Regions from separate parts of the Photobacterium sp. J15 genome, predicted to be linked through region 2. Evidence: predicted binding sites of a transcription regulator. Region 2 holds the regulator's gene; each other region holds the start of a gene.
What was found. The regulator PurR, encoded in region 2, represses purine synthesis genes. The targets are predictions, from matches to a motif close to TNANGNAAACGTTTNCNTNA.

Region 1 (4,273 bases), 1.4 Mb from region 2:
AGTGATTTTGTCTGCTTCTGTTGTGATCACACCAACGTTCAGTGATGTTTCAACTACACCTTCAACTTCATCACTCATACGCAGTACACCGTTAGGGCAAGCGTTTAGTGCAGCAAGAAGGCGTTTCTGAACTGCTTCAGTCATCACGTCAGCTGGTAGCTCAGCTGGTTCAACAAATAGGTTGATGTCTGTTTCTATTTTGCCCAGCTCCGCAGCCAGGATTGATTGGTAGTAAGTGAACAGCTCATTTAGCTTGTCGACATTTTTAGCTGGCAGGGTTGCCATTGCGAAAGCTTCACGAGGAATAGCGTTACGCAGGCTACCGCCGCTTAGTGAAGTCAGGCGAAGACCTAGTTCTTCAGCGTGGCCGAACAGGAAGCGACCCAGCAGTTTGTTCGCGTTGCCGCGACCGGTGTGAATGTCACAGCCAGAGTGACCGCCTTTCAGGCCTTTAATCACCAGTTTTACTGCAGCGTGTTCGGTTGGAACCGCTTCACGCTCTAAAGGCAGAGTGATAGAGCCGTCTACACCACCGGCACAGCCCATGTAAACTTCGCCTTCCTGCTCTGAATCAGTGTTTAGAAGGATGTCACCTTCCAGCCAACCCTGTTCAAGGCCGAACGCACCGGTCATGCCGGCTTCTTCATCAATAGTCAGCAGGACTTCAAGCGGACCGTGCTCAATATCTTTCGATGCCAATACGGCCAGGCAAGTCGCCATACCAATACCGTTGTCGGCACCCAGGGTTGTTCCTTTTGCTGTTACCCATTCACCGTCGACATACGGCTGGATTGGATCGGTCAGGAAGTCGTGGTCGGTGTCTTCGTTTTTCTGCGGCACCATATCAATGTGCGCTTGAAGTACTACACCTTTACGGTTTTCCATACCTGGCGTAGCTGGCTTCTTAATAAATACGTTACCAGTAGCGTCACGGCGAACTTCAAGACCTTCGCTTTCAGCAAATTTCACAATATGTTGAGCGAGCTGTTCTTCATGCTTTGATGGATGTGGAATAGAACAGATTTGATCGAAGAATTGCCACACAGGTTGTGGTGACAGTTGACTGATTTCAGACACAGCATTCTCCCTTATAAACTTTTGGGCTAAAGCGATCCATTAGCTGAAGATCAACCAATGGGCTGGTAATTGCAGCAGATTAATCTATCGCGATTGATTCAAGCATACCACCGGGTGATAAGCCTGTGATAGTGAAATCTTAAAAAGCCAAATACAGGGATTAAGTTTGTGATCACTGGCAAGAAGTGATGATTTTGAGGTTGAAAGATGTGCTATTGATTGCATTTAAATAAAACAGAGTATTCACTCTTTTATCATATCCTTGTGCTTATATCCCTTTGTTGCGTTTAGTTATTCAATATTCGTTTCGTAATTTTCAACCAGCTCATGTCATCTAATGAGACGTATTCTCGCTATTGATAATGTAATAAAATTACAGAAAAGCATGTTCAAGTGCACATAAATAAAAAAAGTGTGACGTAGTTAAAGAAAATGCTTGTAACTTAATTACGAGATGGGTATAGTTTACACATCTTCTGGTGAAGACAGAAATACACAGAAACTGCTTAGGACGAGCCCGAGGTATCGCCTCCAAGGAACTGAGATTAAGTCAAGCCACTATGGCTGAGCACGAAATGTATGTGTGTTTAGTAAACTTAATATTTAAAGGTGATAGAAATGAAAGTATTTGATTCAATTGCAAATTTTTGGAATAACCGTTCTGTGTACACAGCAAACTTCCAGTACCCAAGCTATTTCGGCTACTAATTCTTGATACTGTGCCGGGCTCTGGTAGTCAGGCATGGTGTTCGAGCAGTATTGTTCACCCCCTTTATGATTTGAGAATTCGGAATACCCTCGCTAATTGGTTATTCAACACATTCTTACGCCACTTCAGTTTGAAGTGGCGTTTTTTTTATTTCCTTCTTCTAAAAAAACGGCTTTATAAGCCTTCTCTCACCATCTGCATTAAATTTAGCCTTATAACTATGGCTATAGCTTCAAGCTGACAATAAAAAACTTAACCTGATGCATATTATCGTTTGCGTACTAGTGGAAAATGCTGAATGCTACGGTACCTACATATGTTAATTAAACGTTAAGTTTATGATTTTAAGGGGAATAAATTTAATGTGACTTTAGGTTGGATGTTTTTTTGCTCTGTTGGCCGAAATCTCTAATGATAATTACGTTAATCTCTGGAAATTGACAGGCAAGCCGCATATAATCGCCGCCTAAAATCGTTTGCGCAAACGTTTTACTTTTTAACTTGCGGCGAAATGTCTCCAAGGAACCGAGAGCAATGCTTGAGAAACTATTCAAACTGAAAGAACACGGCACTGATGTTCGTACTGAAATGTTGGCAGGTTTAACGACCTTTCTGACAATGGCCTATATCATTTTCGTTAACCCGACGATGCTGGCTACTACTGGTATGGATCAGGGAGCGGTGTTCGTCGCTACCTGTCTGGCAGCGATGGTTGGCTGTTTTATCATGGGCTTTGTGGCGAACTATCCGGTCGCTCAGGCTCCGGGTATGGGGTTGAATGCTTTCTTTACCTACAGTGTTGTTCTGGGTATGGGGCATACCTGGCAGGTAGCGCTTGCGGCGGTATTCCTGTCTGGTTTGTGCTTTATTGCGCTGAGTGTTCTGCGAGTGCGTGAATGGATTATAAATGCCATTCCGAACGCACTTCGCACCGGTATTTCAGCTGGTATAGGTCTGTTTTTGGCATTTATTGCCTTGCAGAGTGCTGGTATTGTGGTTGATAATCCTGCAACTTTGGTTCATGTCGGCGATCTAACCAGCTTTCCGGCGGTAATGGCTGCTCTGGGGTTTTTCCTGACAATTGCGCTGGTACACCGTGGTTATAAAGCTGCGGTACTGATTGCGATTCTGTCTGTTACTGTTCTCGGAATTCTGTTCGGCGATATCCAGTTTGCTGGTGTGATGTCTATGCCACCAAGCCTGGCTCCGACATTTATGCAGATGGATTTTGGCGGCGCACTTGAAGTCGGTTTGGTTTCTGTTGTGTTTGCCTTCTTGTTTGTTGATTTGTTCGATACTGCAGGAACGCTGGTGGGAGTCGCAACTAAAGCTGAGCTGATCGGCGAAGATGGTAAGCTGCCTCGCCTTAATCGTGCTCTGCTGGCGGATAGTACGGCAACTTCAATTGGTGCTGTGCTGGGTACTTCAAACACAACATCATTTGTTGAAAGTGTTTCTGGTGTTGCGGTTGGCGGACGTACCGGCCTGACGGCTGTTACCGTGGGCGTATTGTTCCTGCTGGCTCTGTTCTTTGCTCCGCTGGCAGGAATGGTTCCTGCTTATGCGACTGCAGGTGCATTGTTCTATGTGGCTATCCTTATGATGTCGGGTTTGGTCAGTGTAGACTGGCGTGACTTAACAGAAGCGGCACCTGTTGTTGTAGTTTGCCTTTTAATGCCATTAACATACTCCATCGCTGAAGGTATCGGCCTTGGCTTTATCACATATGCTGCTGTCAAAGTTATGAGTGGCAAGGGAAGAGATGTAAATATTAGCGTCTGGGTTATCGCAGCCTTGTTTGTTGCTAAAATTATCTTCTTATAACAGTTTTAAAAATATATTCAGCGGACGTTTCGCTGACTCAGAGGTTCATCGGATATGAGTAATAAATTCGTCATCACTTGGGACAACATGCAAATGTACACTCGCCAGCTGGCAGAGAAACTGCTTCCGGCTGAGCAATGGAAAGGCATCATTGCTGTTAGCCGCGGTGGTCTGGTTCCTTCTGCAATCCTGGCTCGTGAGCTTGGTATTCGCTATGTTGATACGGTTTGCATCTCAAGCTACGACCATGATCACCAGCGTGACATGAAAGTACTGAAGCAGGCTGAAGGTGACGGTGAAGGCTTCCTGGTTGTTGATGACCTGGTTGATACCGGTGGCACTGCTGAAATGATCCGTGCTATGTATCCTAAAGCGAAGTTCGTTACTGTATGTGCAAAACCAGCTGGTAAGCACTTGGTAGATGATTACGTTGTTGATATCGCTCAGGATACGTGGATCGAGCAGCCATGGGATATGGCTGTAACTTTTGTTGATCCAATCGCGAAGCGATAAGCGCTGATACTGATTAGTATTTAACATGCTGATTAAAAAAGGAGCCATCCGGCTCCTTTTTTATGCTCGTCTGTTACCTGTCTAACTGTTGCGCTTAGCACGAATATCAGACAGAGATTCACCATTAGGTTTGTTACGGTAAAAGTTGTT
Region 2 (4,273 bases):
ACTTACGATCTAAGTATCCAAAGAAACCGGCCACCAGCCAGAATAAAGCAGGGCGTCGACCCCACAAAAGAGCAGGATTCAGAACGTTACCGTAATGGCGTTTTTGAAGCCAAAGAAGTGGTTTAATGAAGATGGAATACTGTTTTTTGGCTGGTATACGCACATGAGCCCCTTATATGTCTGTATCACTGTAGCAATATGCTACTTTTAGTATATCAATCTAGTTGGACTAATGGTCGGCTATATTACTAGATTGTTGTGAGACACAGACCGTTAATGGGGCAATTAAATTTCAGAAAATTAAGATAATTTTGATAAAAGTGCTTAGTTGACTGAAATTTGTACTACTTGTGACCTTTGTTGTTTGGCAATATCTGCTGTATCAGGATTTGCGACGAAGAGATAAAAGCAGGCAACTAAAGGTAGTGAAGCAATCACCATGGTCTTGCCAATGTGATAGTTGCGATACCAGTATTTCTTTGAGCGAACTTTTAAAAAGACACCCCAGCAAAGCAGCAGTAGGTTAAAGGCTGCAGTAATAATTAGTGCACTCTCAAGAGCTTCAAGAGAGGCATGTTGCTGAAGTACTAAAAGTGTCACTATTGCAGACGGAAGTAAACTGACAAATACAAGACCACGCATTAACCTGGGCCATATACAAAACTTGTCTTTAAACATTTGTTCAGCTTGTCCGGGAAATGGCTTTGAATAGTACATAACAACCTCCGGTTTATATGACGGTTCAATTTTACTAATCGGAGGAGTTAAAAAAAGAGTGTTGATGATTTTATGAACAGCTTTGTGAGAAGTGTCAATTTTTCACTCGTATTGACAAAAAATTGTCAATTAACGACTAAATAATTTAATTAAGCAATTATTTTTATATGCTACAAGTATTAATTAATCAGGTTGGGTATAAGCATAAAAAATAAGAGGTGACATGCACCTCTTATTATATTTTGCTTATCTGAATTTAATTCAGTTGTGACAGAAGCTCTGTACGTCGCTGTTGTGGAATTACAGACCAGTGCGTACCACTTACAGCACCTTCTAATGCCCACAGAAGCTCGATATTAACTGTATCTTTGTGTGTCTCCTGCAATGCTCTGTAAGCATTTAGGGAGCCCGCTTCATACAGTTCTTCAACTGTGCTTATGCCAGCTTTCTTAAGCATTCGCTCGTTGGCAAGGCGAAGGTTTGGCAGATCTTTAATACGGTTCGGTCCGCTTTTGCTTTTGGTTTCCTTATCCTGTTTGGCCGCCTCCAGAGCTCGTTCAGCTTTGCTGACAATTCTTTGAGGCTCATTCCACCATTCTTCAGGAATAGCATATTGCTTAGTTACAACAGGGAAGCCACGTTTTTTATAAACGTAAGGTTCCAGACCTGCTTTCTTATATTCTTCTTCGTTGTCGGCATTAGCACGTAAATGCAATTTGTCATTTACTACAAGCGCAAACATTGTTTCGCCTGAAAATATGCCAAAACCGCCAAACATTGAACGAGATTTAATATTCTCGAAACAATTAAATAATCTTAATGATTCTTTAAGTACTGGTTTGTCCATGCGTCTTCTCGGTGATAAATATTGTGAAATATCTTCGAGTCACCTAAAACAAGAGCGAGGATTCAGAATAGCAAAATTTACAAAAAGACTATGTCAGCGATAAGTTAAAGTCTGACATAGCCATTTGCTACATCCATCGGCAACCCCGCTACCATAAGTGACATAGTTCATAAAACTAAACACTTTTAGGCCGGAAGCTTTGCGTCCCAATCTTTCGAATGGTTTGCCTTGTTCGTGACGCTATTAATATATCTTAAGTTATGATTTTTGACCTTGCTCCCATTTTTAAAAGTGTGATCTTGGTCCAATAAATTAGTTCGTTTTTTGGGCTCTCGACGCATTTTTCATATCGATTGTTCATATTGAATACTATTTTTTTCACGGATGAAAAAAAAACCGGCGAGTTGCCTCACCGGTTTTATGTGTCAATGTCGACGCAGATTGCAATTACGATTTATGCATTAAGATTCTTAACAGAATTGCGAACCACCAGTTCAGGTGCCATTTCAAAAATCTGATGCTCGTGTTTTTTGTCTTTAACACGTGCAAGTAAGATCTCGATCGCCGTTTGACCCAATCTGCGCTTTGGCTGGTGAATTGTAGTCAGAGGGGGCGAGAAGTAAGGCGCCAAATCGATGTTATCGTACCCGATGATAGAAATATCATCAGGAACACGGATACCAGCCTGTTCAAACGTACTGATCAAGCCCATTGCCATGATGTCGTTAAAACAGAAGATGGCGGTAGGGCGATCTTTCATTTCAATAAAGCGCTTCGCCGCAACAACAGCAGACTCACATTCGAAGTCCCCTTCAAGCAGCCAGTCTTCATTTACGTCCAGCTCAGCTTCCTTCATGGCTTTGTGGAAACCTTTCAGACGTTCCTGACATGTGAGTTTGTCTGTGTGACCGCTCAGACAGCCAATCTTTGTGTGACCTTGTTCGATGAAGTACTTGGTTGCAACATAGCCGCCAAGTTCTGCGTTGTCCTGAATTTTATCCGTGTGCGGGCTTTCCGGACCCCAATCCATAATCACCATTGGCAGATCTTTTTGACGTTCAAGAAGCTCAAGTAGCTTTTCGTCAAGATCTGAGCACATGACAAGCAGGCCATCGACACGTTTTTCTGCCAACATGCGTAGGTAATCTCGTTGCTTGGAAAGATTACCTTCTGTGTTACAAAGAATCAGTGTGTACCCTTGGCTATAGCAGTACTCTTCAACACCGTGAACGACTTCGGCAAAAAACGGGTTGGTTGATTTGGTTACCAGCATTCCGATGGTACGTGTGGTATTACACTTAAGGCTTCGCGCGACGGCACTTGGCGCGTAGTTCAGTTCTTCAACAGCCTCTAATACCTTTTTTTGTGTAGCTTCTGCTACAAAACGGGTTTTGTTGATCACGTGTGAGACTGTTGTCGTTGAGACTCCAGCTAAACGTGCAACATCTTTAATCGTTGCCATACTTATTCTTCTAATAATTTCAGGTCAGAGGTCCCGACCGTTTCATATTCATTTAAATTGATAGTAACAGACAGCAAAATTGTCTTTGTATTTGGTTGTTCAGGCAATTTTGCTGTTTGTTACTGTCTGTTTTATGAACAAATCATCATGTACAAAAACGCCAAAAAGCCGCTGCAACGAGCGGCCTTGCTTCTCGCGTCTTTAACTGACGTTACATTGTTAATCGCTTGCGTTCACATTCTACTGAGTGTAGCGCACAGTGCAACGTTTCTGTATTCCAAGATCTTAAATCTTGATAGATATCAACAAAGTTAATGCACTTTAAGGGTGTTAAGGTGCATATGATGCGTTATTTGTTTGAGCTATTTGATAGTGCTGATAACTTTTGGTTATAAAACATGTGCTTTTGTGACATCTGTCTTGGCAATGCGGAATGAGGTGGGATACCTGACTGCTCTCTCTTCAAGAGAAGCGGAAATCCGGGGCTATTATATTGATATGGGTAAAAATGGGAGTAGAGGTTAGAAAAAACGTCTATTCACTAATGCCGTCTTAAAGCATGAAAACAACAATATCCCGGAGAAATACAAGTTAATGAAACAGGTAAAGCAGGTACGCCTTCAAAACCGGCTTGGCCCTGAAATTGCCGAATTTCGAGAGTCGTGCCAGACCCTTCAGCTCGCTACTGTTGATGCAGAAGGCAAACCTAACGTGAGTTACGCGCCCTTTGCCTTGCTGGATGATGGTTATTATGTGCTGATCAGCCAGATTGCTAAACATGCGCGTAATTTGCTCGAGAATCCGCAAGTGTCTTTGATGATGATTGAAGATGAAGGTACGTCGAAAACGATTTATGCCCGTAAACGGCTGACATTTGAAGCGAATGTCTTTGTGGTTGATCGTGAAACCGAACGTTGGCAGGAAGGTATTGCTGCATTGCAAGAGCGTTTTGGTGAAATTGTTGAAGGGCTAAGCGGTCTGGCTGATTTTTCTCTATTCCGCCTGGAGCCGATTCAGGGATTGTTTGTTAAAGGTTTCGGTCAGGCATTTCAGGTTAGCGGTGATGATCTGGTGGACTTTGTTCATTTGCAGGAAGGACATAAGCGTATTGTAGATGGAAGCGAAGTGACAACACCATCAGAAAAGCTGTAACAGCAGTTCGTATCTTAATGTAAGTTGCAACGTAAATAGTGATTTAAGGCCTGAATGAATATCAGGCCTTTGTTCGTTTAGGTCGTTATAACGGA
Region 3 (4,273 bases), 2.1 Mb from region 2:
GGCGATGCCGGGCTTTCTGATGCGGATCCCGTTGTCTGAATTGCAGGAAGAGGATTTTGCGCCGCTGTTCCAGTACAGCCTGGTGATAGCTCTGATGGTGATTGCCGGTGGCTGGCTGTTTATCCGGATCCAGAACCGCCCGCTGGTGGCACTGGAGAAAGCCGCTTTGCAAGTTGCACGGGGAGAGACGCCACCGCATTTGCCTGAGCGCGGCGCATCGGAAATTCGTGCGGTAACCAAATCGTTCAACCGCATGTCGGAGGGCATCAAGCAGCTGGAAGAAGACAGGGCATTGCTGCTGGCTGGGGTTAGCCATGACTTGCGCACACCGCTGACTCGGATCCGGCTGGCAACTGAGATGATGTCGCCGGAAGACAGTTATCTGGCTGAGAGCATGATTAAGGACACCGAAGAGTGTAACGAGATCATCAGCCAGTTTATGGATTACCTCAAATCGACCAAAAAGCAGGAAGAAGAAGCGCTTGAGCTCAATTCACTGCTGCAGGAAGTGGCGGAAACCGAAGGCGGTTATGAACATGAGATTGAGCTGGCGCTGGATGATATTCCCGGCGTGGTGCACGTTAACGGGGTTGCGATCAAGCGTTCGGTAGCCAACCTGGTAACCAATGCCCTGCGTTATGGTAACGGCTGGGTGAGGATTGCCAGCGGTGTAACCGCCGATCGCAAGACGGCCTGGTTCTGTGTTGAAGATGACGGCCCGGGGATTGAACCGGAACAGGTAGCGAAGATGTTCCAGCCGCTGACTAGGGGAGATACTGCCCGTGGTTGTGAATCGGAAGGGACCGGTCTTGGCCTGGCAATCGTAAAGCGGATTATTGATCAGCATGAAGGGTCGATTTCCGTTACCAACCGCAGTGATGGTGGTTTGAAGGTACAGGTTAACCTGCCGCTGAATGCCGCTAAGAAGCTTTAATCATCTAGAATTCGTCTACATAAAAAGAAAGCGAGAGCCTGTGTGGCTCTCGCTTTTTTATCGGCTTTATTTCTTGCTGTTATTTTTTCTCTTCCGGCAAAACCAGATTCAGGATAATCGCCGTGATACCGCCTGCCGCCATTCCAGATGACAAGATGCTCTTAATCCATTCCGGCATGAACTGAAGAATCTCCGGCTTCTGGGCGATACCCAAACCCATAGAGAAAGACAGAGCCATGATCAGGATGGCGCGGCGGTCCAGCTCGCAACGGGAGATGATCCGTACGCCGGAAGCGGCAATGGTGCCGAACATTACAATGGTCGCACCGCCCAGCACCGGTTCTGGGATCAGCTGAACAAGGTTAGCAACCCCAGGGAACAGGCCAAGCAGAACCAGCATACCCGCTACGAAGTAGCCGATGTAGCGGCTGGCAACTCCAGTCAGCTGGATGATGCCGTTGTTCTGGCTGAAGGTGGAGTTCGGAAAGCTGTTGAGCACTGCGGCCACTGCCGAGTTGATACCGTCTGCCAACACGCCGCCTTTGATGCGTTTCATATAAACCGGGCCGGCAACCGGCTGCTCAGAGGTTTCTGATGTCGCAGTGATATCACCGATAGCTTCCAGTGATGTGATCGCAAAGACAATAACCAATGGGATCAGTAGTGACCACTCAAAGCCCAGTCCGTACTGCATTGGCTGTGGGATCGCAATCAGTTCAGCGTTGCTCATACGGGAGTTGTCTACCATGCCGCTCATCCAGGCAAGCAGGGTGCCGGCAGCCATGGCTATCACAATGGATGAGACGCGCAGGTACGGGTTTTTCACCCGGTTCAACAGCACAATCAGGCCTAGAACCGTACCGGCTAGCATCAGGTTATCCAAGCTGCCGAAGGTACCGTTTTCAATCGCGGCATAGCCGCCGCCCATGGAAGTCAGACCGATCTGGATCAGGGTCAGGCCGATCAGGGTAACCACAATGCCGGACACCAGTGGGGTGATCACGCGCTGGGCGTGTTGCAGGACGCGGGAGATAAGTACTTCTGTCAGAGAGGCAACCAGAATTGTGCCGAAAATTGCCGCCATCATGGTCGGCACGTCTGCGCCACCGGCTTTCAGTGCCAGCCCGGCACCGATGATTGGACCAAGGAAATTAAAGCTGGTGCCCTGAATCGAGAGCAGGCCGGAGCCAACCGGGCCGAAAGTGCGGATTTGGATGAAAGAGGCAATGCCTGAAGCAAACAGTGACATGCTGACGATCGTATTGGTATCGCCTGCCGGAATGCCGAGGGTCTGGCAGATGATCAGCGACGGGGTGACGACGGCAACAAACATGGCCAGCAGGTGCTGGACCGCGGCGAACAAGGTTTGCGGCAGGGGCGGACGGTCCTCAAGACGGTAAATCAGATCGGACTTTACAGGTGTTTCGATATCACTGTGTTGGCGAGTCATGGCCATGTATTTCCTTGGTGTCTCTCTGTGGTCCCGACTATTACGCTGAATGGGTAGCAGTCCGTGGCGGATGGATAACTCTGTGATTGCTGTTAATCAGATCCAGACCGTCACCGGGAGAGAGGGGGTGGATGAAATTTGTGCGCTATTGTAATTATCTTTCTGCAAATAGCAAACGTTTGCGTGATTTTGTTTAAATTATTTTCTGTTAGCAGGAGAAGCCGGGGTTAAGGTCGGAAAAGTTAAGTAAAGTGTGTAGTTGCAGATGTTGACTTGGATGCCGGGATCACAGTGGCGAATCAAATCGAATATATCAATGGAAAAGCAGGCCAGAAAGCCTGTTTTTTTACAGTTTCTGGCCGCAATTAAGCTGACATTAGGCGTTGGAGTAATTTTCTCGCTGACCCAGCCAGCGATCGATAATCGCTTTGGTGTTATCCGGGTAATTGTCGTGAAGATAGCGCGCCAGTTTCTGGACCTGGGGGATCAGATGCTGGTCGCGGACCAGATCGGCAATCTTGAATTCCGCGATACCGGTTTGCTTGGTGCCGAGCAGTTCACCGGGGCCGCGGATTTCCAGATCCCGCTGGGCAATCACGAAGCCGTCGCTGCTTTCGCGCAGTACGCCCAGGCGTTTCTGGGCTGTTTTGGACAACGGGGCATGATAGAGCAGGACACAATGGCTGGCGACATTGCCCCGACCGACGCGACCGCGCAACTGGTGGAGCTGAGCCAGACCCAGGCGCTCCGGGTTTTCAATGACCATCAGGCTGGCGTTAGGCACGTCGACCCCGACTTCAATCACAGTGGTGGCAACCAGGAGGTGAAGTTCACCTTCTTTAAAGCGCTGCATCACTTCCTGTTTTTCTGCCGGTTTCATCCGTCCGTGTACCAGCCCGATTTTCAACTCCGGCAACTGGGCTGTCAGCTCATCGGCCGTATCGGAGGCGGCTTGGGCCTCCAGTACTTCGGATTCATCAATCAGGGTGCAGACCCAGTAGGCCTGACGGCCTTCGTTAAGGCAGGCAGAGCGGATCCGCTGGATAATCTCAGCCCGGCGCGAGTCCGGCAGGGCGACGGTCTGGATCGGTGTCCGGCCCGGCGGCAACTCGTCGATGACGGACGTCTCCAAGTCGGCATAGGCGGTCATCGCCAGGGTTCGCGGGATTGGCGTAGCCGTCATGATCAACTGGTGCGGGTAATGGCCGTTGCTGGCCCCTTTTTCCCGCAGTTCCAGCCGCTGGTGGACACCGAAGCGGTGCTGTTCATCAATGATCACCAGTGCGAGGTTGTTAAACATTACCTGCTCCTGGAACAGGGCATGGGTGCCGACGACCATTTTAGCTTCGCCGCTTTCAATCCGGGCCAGTTCACTGTCGCGTGCTTTGCCTTTGAGCTTGCCAGCCAACCAGCCAACTTCTATTCCCATTGGTTTCAGCCAGTTGGCAAAGTTGATGGCGTGCTGTTCAGCCAAGAGTTCGGTCGGAGCCATCAGGGCAACCTGATAGCCGTGCTCGATAGCCCGCAAGGCGGCGAGGGCGGCGACCAGGGTTTTGCCTGAACCGACATCCCCTTGCACTAGGCGCATCATCGGGTGCGCCTGAGCCAGATCGTGCTCAATATCGGCTACTACTCGTTGTTGGGCTCCGGTTGGGCTGAACGGCAGGCTGTCGAGTAGTTTCTGTTTAAGGGTATCGCTTGGCGGCAGCGACCAGGCGTCATGTTGCTGGCTCTTGTTACGCACAGCCAGCATCGACAGGTTCTGGGCCAGCAGCTCTTCAAGGATCAGCCGTTGCTGGGCCGGATGTTTACCTTCTTCAAGCTGGTCGAGCGAAACGTCCGGTGTCGGGCGGTGCATGATGTGCAGGGCCTGAGACAGTGTCATCTGA

Region 1: AACQ93_RS13265 (NCS2 family permease) is a predicted target of PurR. The motif match lies at 2,263-2,282, and genes of this name have one in related genera.
Region 3: AACQ93_RS16255 (uracil-xanthine permease family protein) is a predicted target of PurR. The motif match lies at 2,552-2,571, and genes of this name have one in related genera.

What each region holds. Positions count from the first base shown of each region.
Region 1 is NZ_CAWMUI010000001.1:2,949,276-2,953,548, reverse strand. It holds gene AACQ93_RS13270 (aminoacyl-histidine dipeptidase) at 1-1,077, opposite strand, end outside; gene AACQ93_RS13265 (NCS2 family permease) at 2,321-3,610, shown strand; gene gpt (xanthine phosphoribosyltransferase) at 3,665-4,123, shown strand; gene AACQ93_RS13255 (hypothetical protein) at 4,205-4,273, opposite strand, start outside.
Region 2 is NZ_CAWMUI010000001.1:1,531,771-1,536,043, forward strand. It holds gene AACQ93_RS07125 (carboxymuconolactone decarboxylase family protein) at 1-163, opposite strand, end outside; gene AACQ93_RS07130 (hypothetical protein) at 325-717, opposite strand; gene AACQ93_RS07135 (TfoX/Sxy family DNA transformation protein) at 974-1,564, opposite strand; cyclic di-GMP riboswitch class I at 1,700-1,802, opposite strand; gene purR (HTH-type transcriptional repressor PurR) at 2,019-3,026, opposite strand; gene hutZ (heme utilization protein HutZ) at 3,621-4,178, shown strand.
Region 3 is NZ_CAWMUI010000001.1:3,613,460-3,617,732, reverse strand. It holds gene envZ (two-component system sensor histidine kinase EnvZ) at 1-934, shown strand, start outside; gene AACQ93_RS16255 (uracil-xanthine permease family protein) at 1,014-2,384, opposite strand; gene recG (ATP-dependent DNA helicase RecG) at 2,761-4,273, opposite strand, start outside.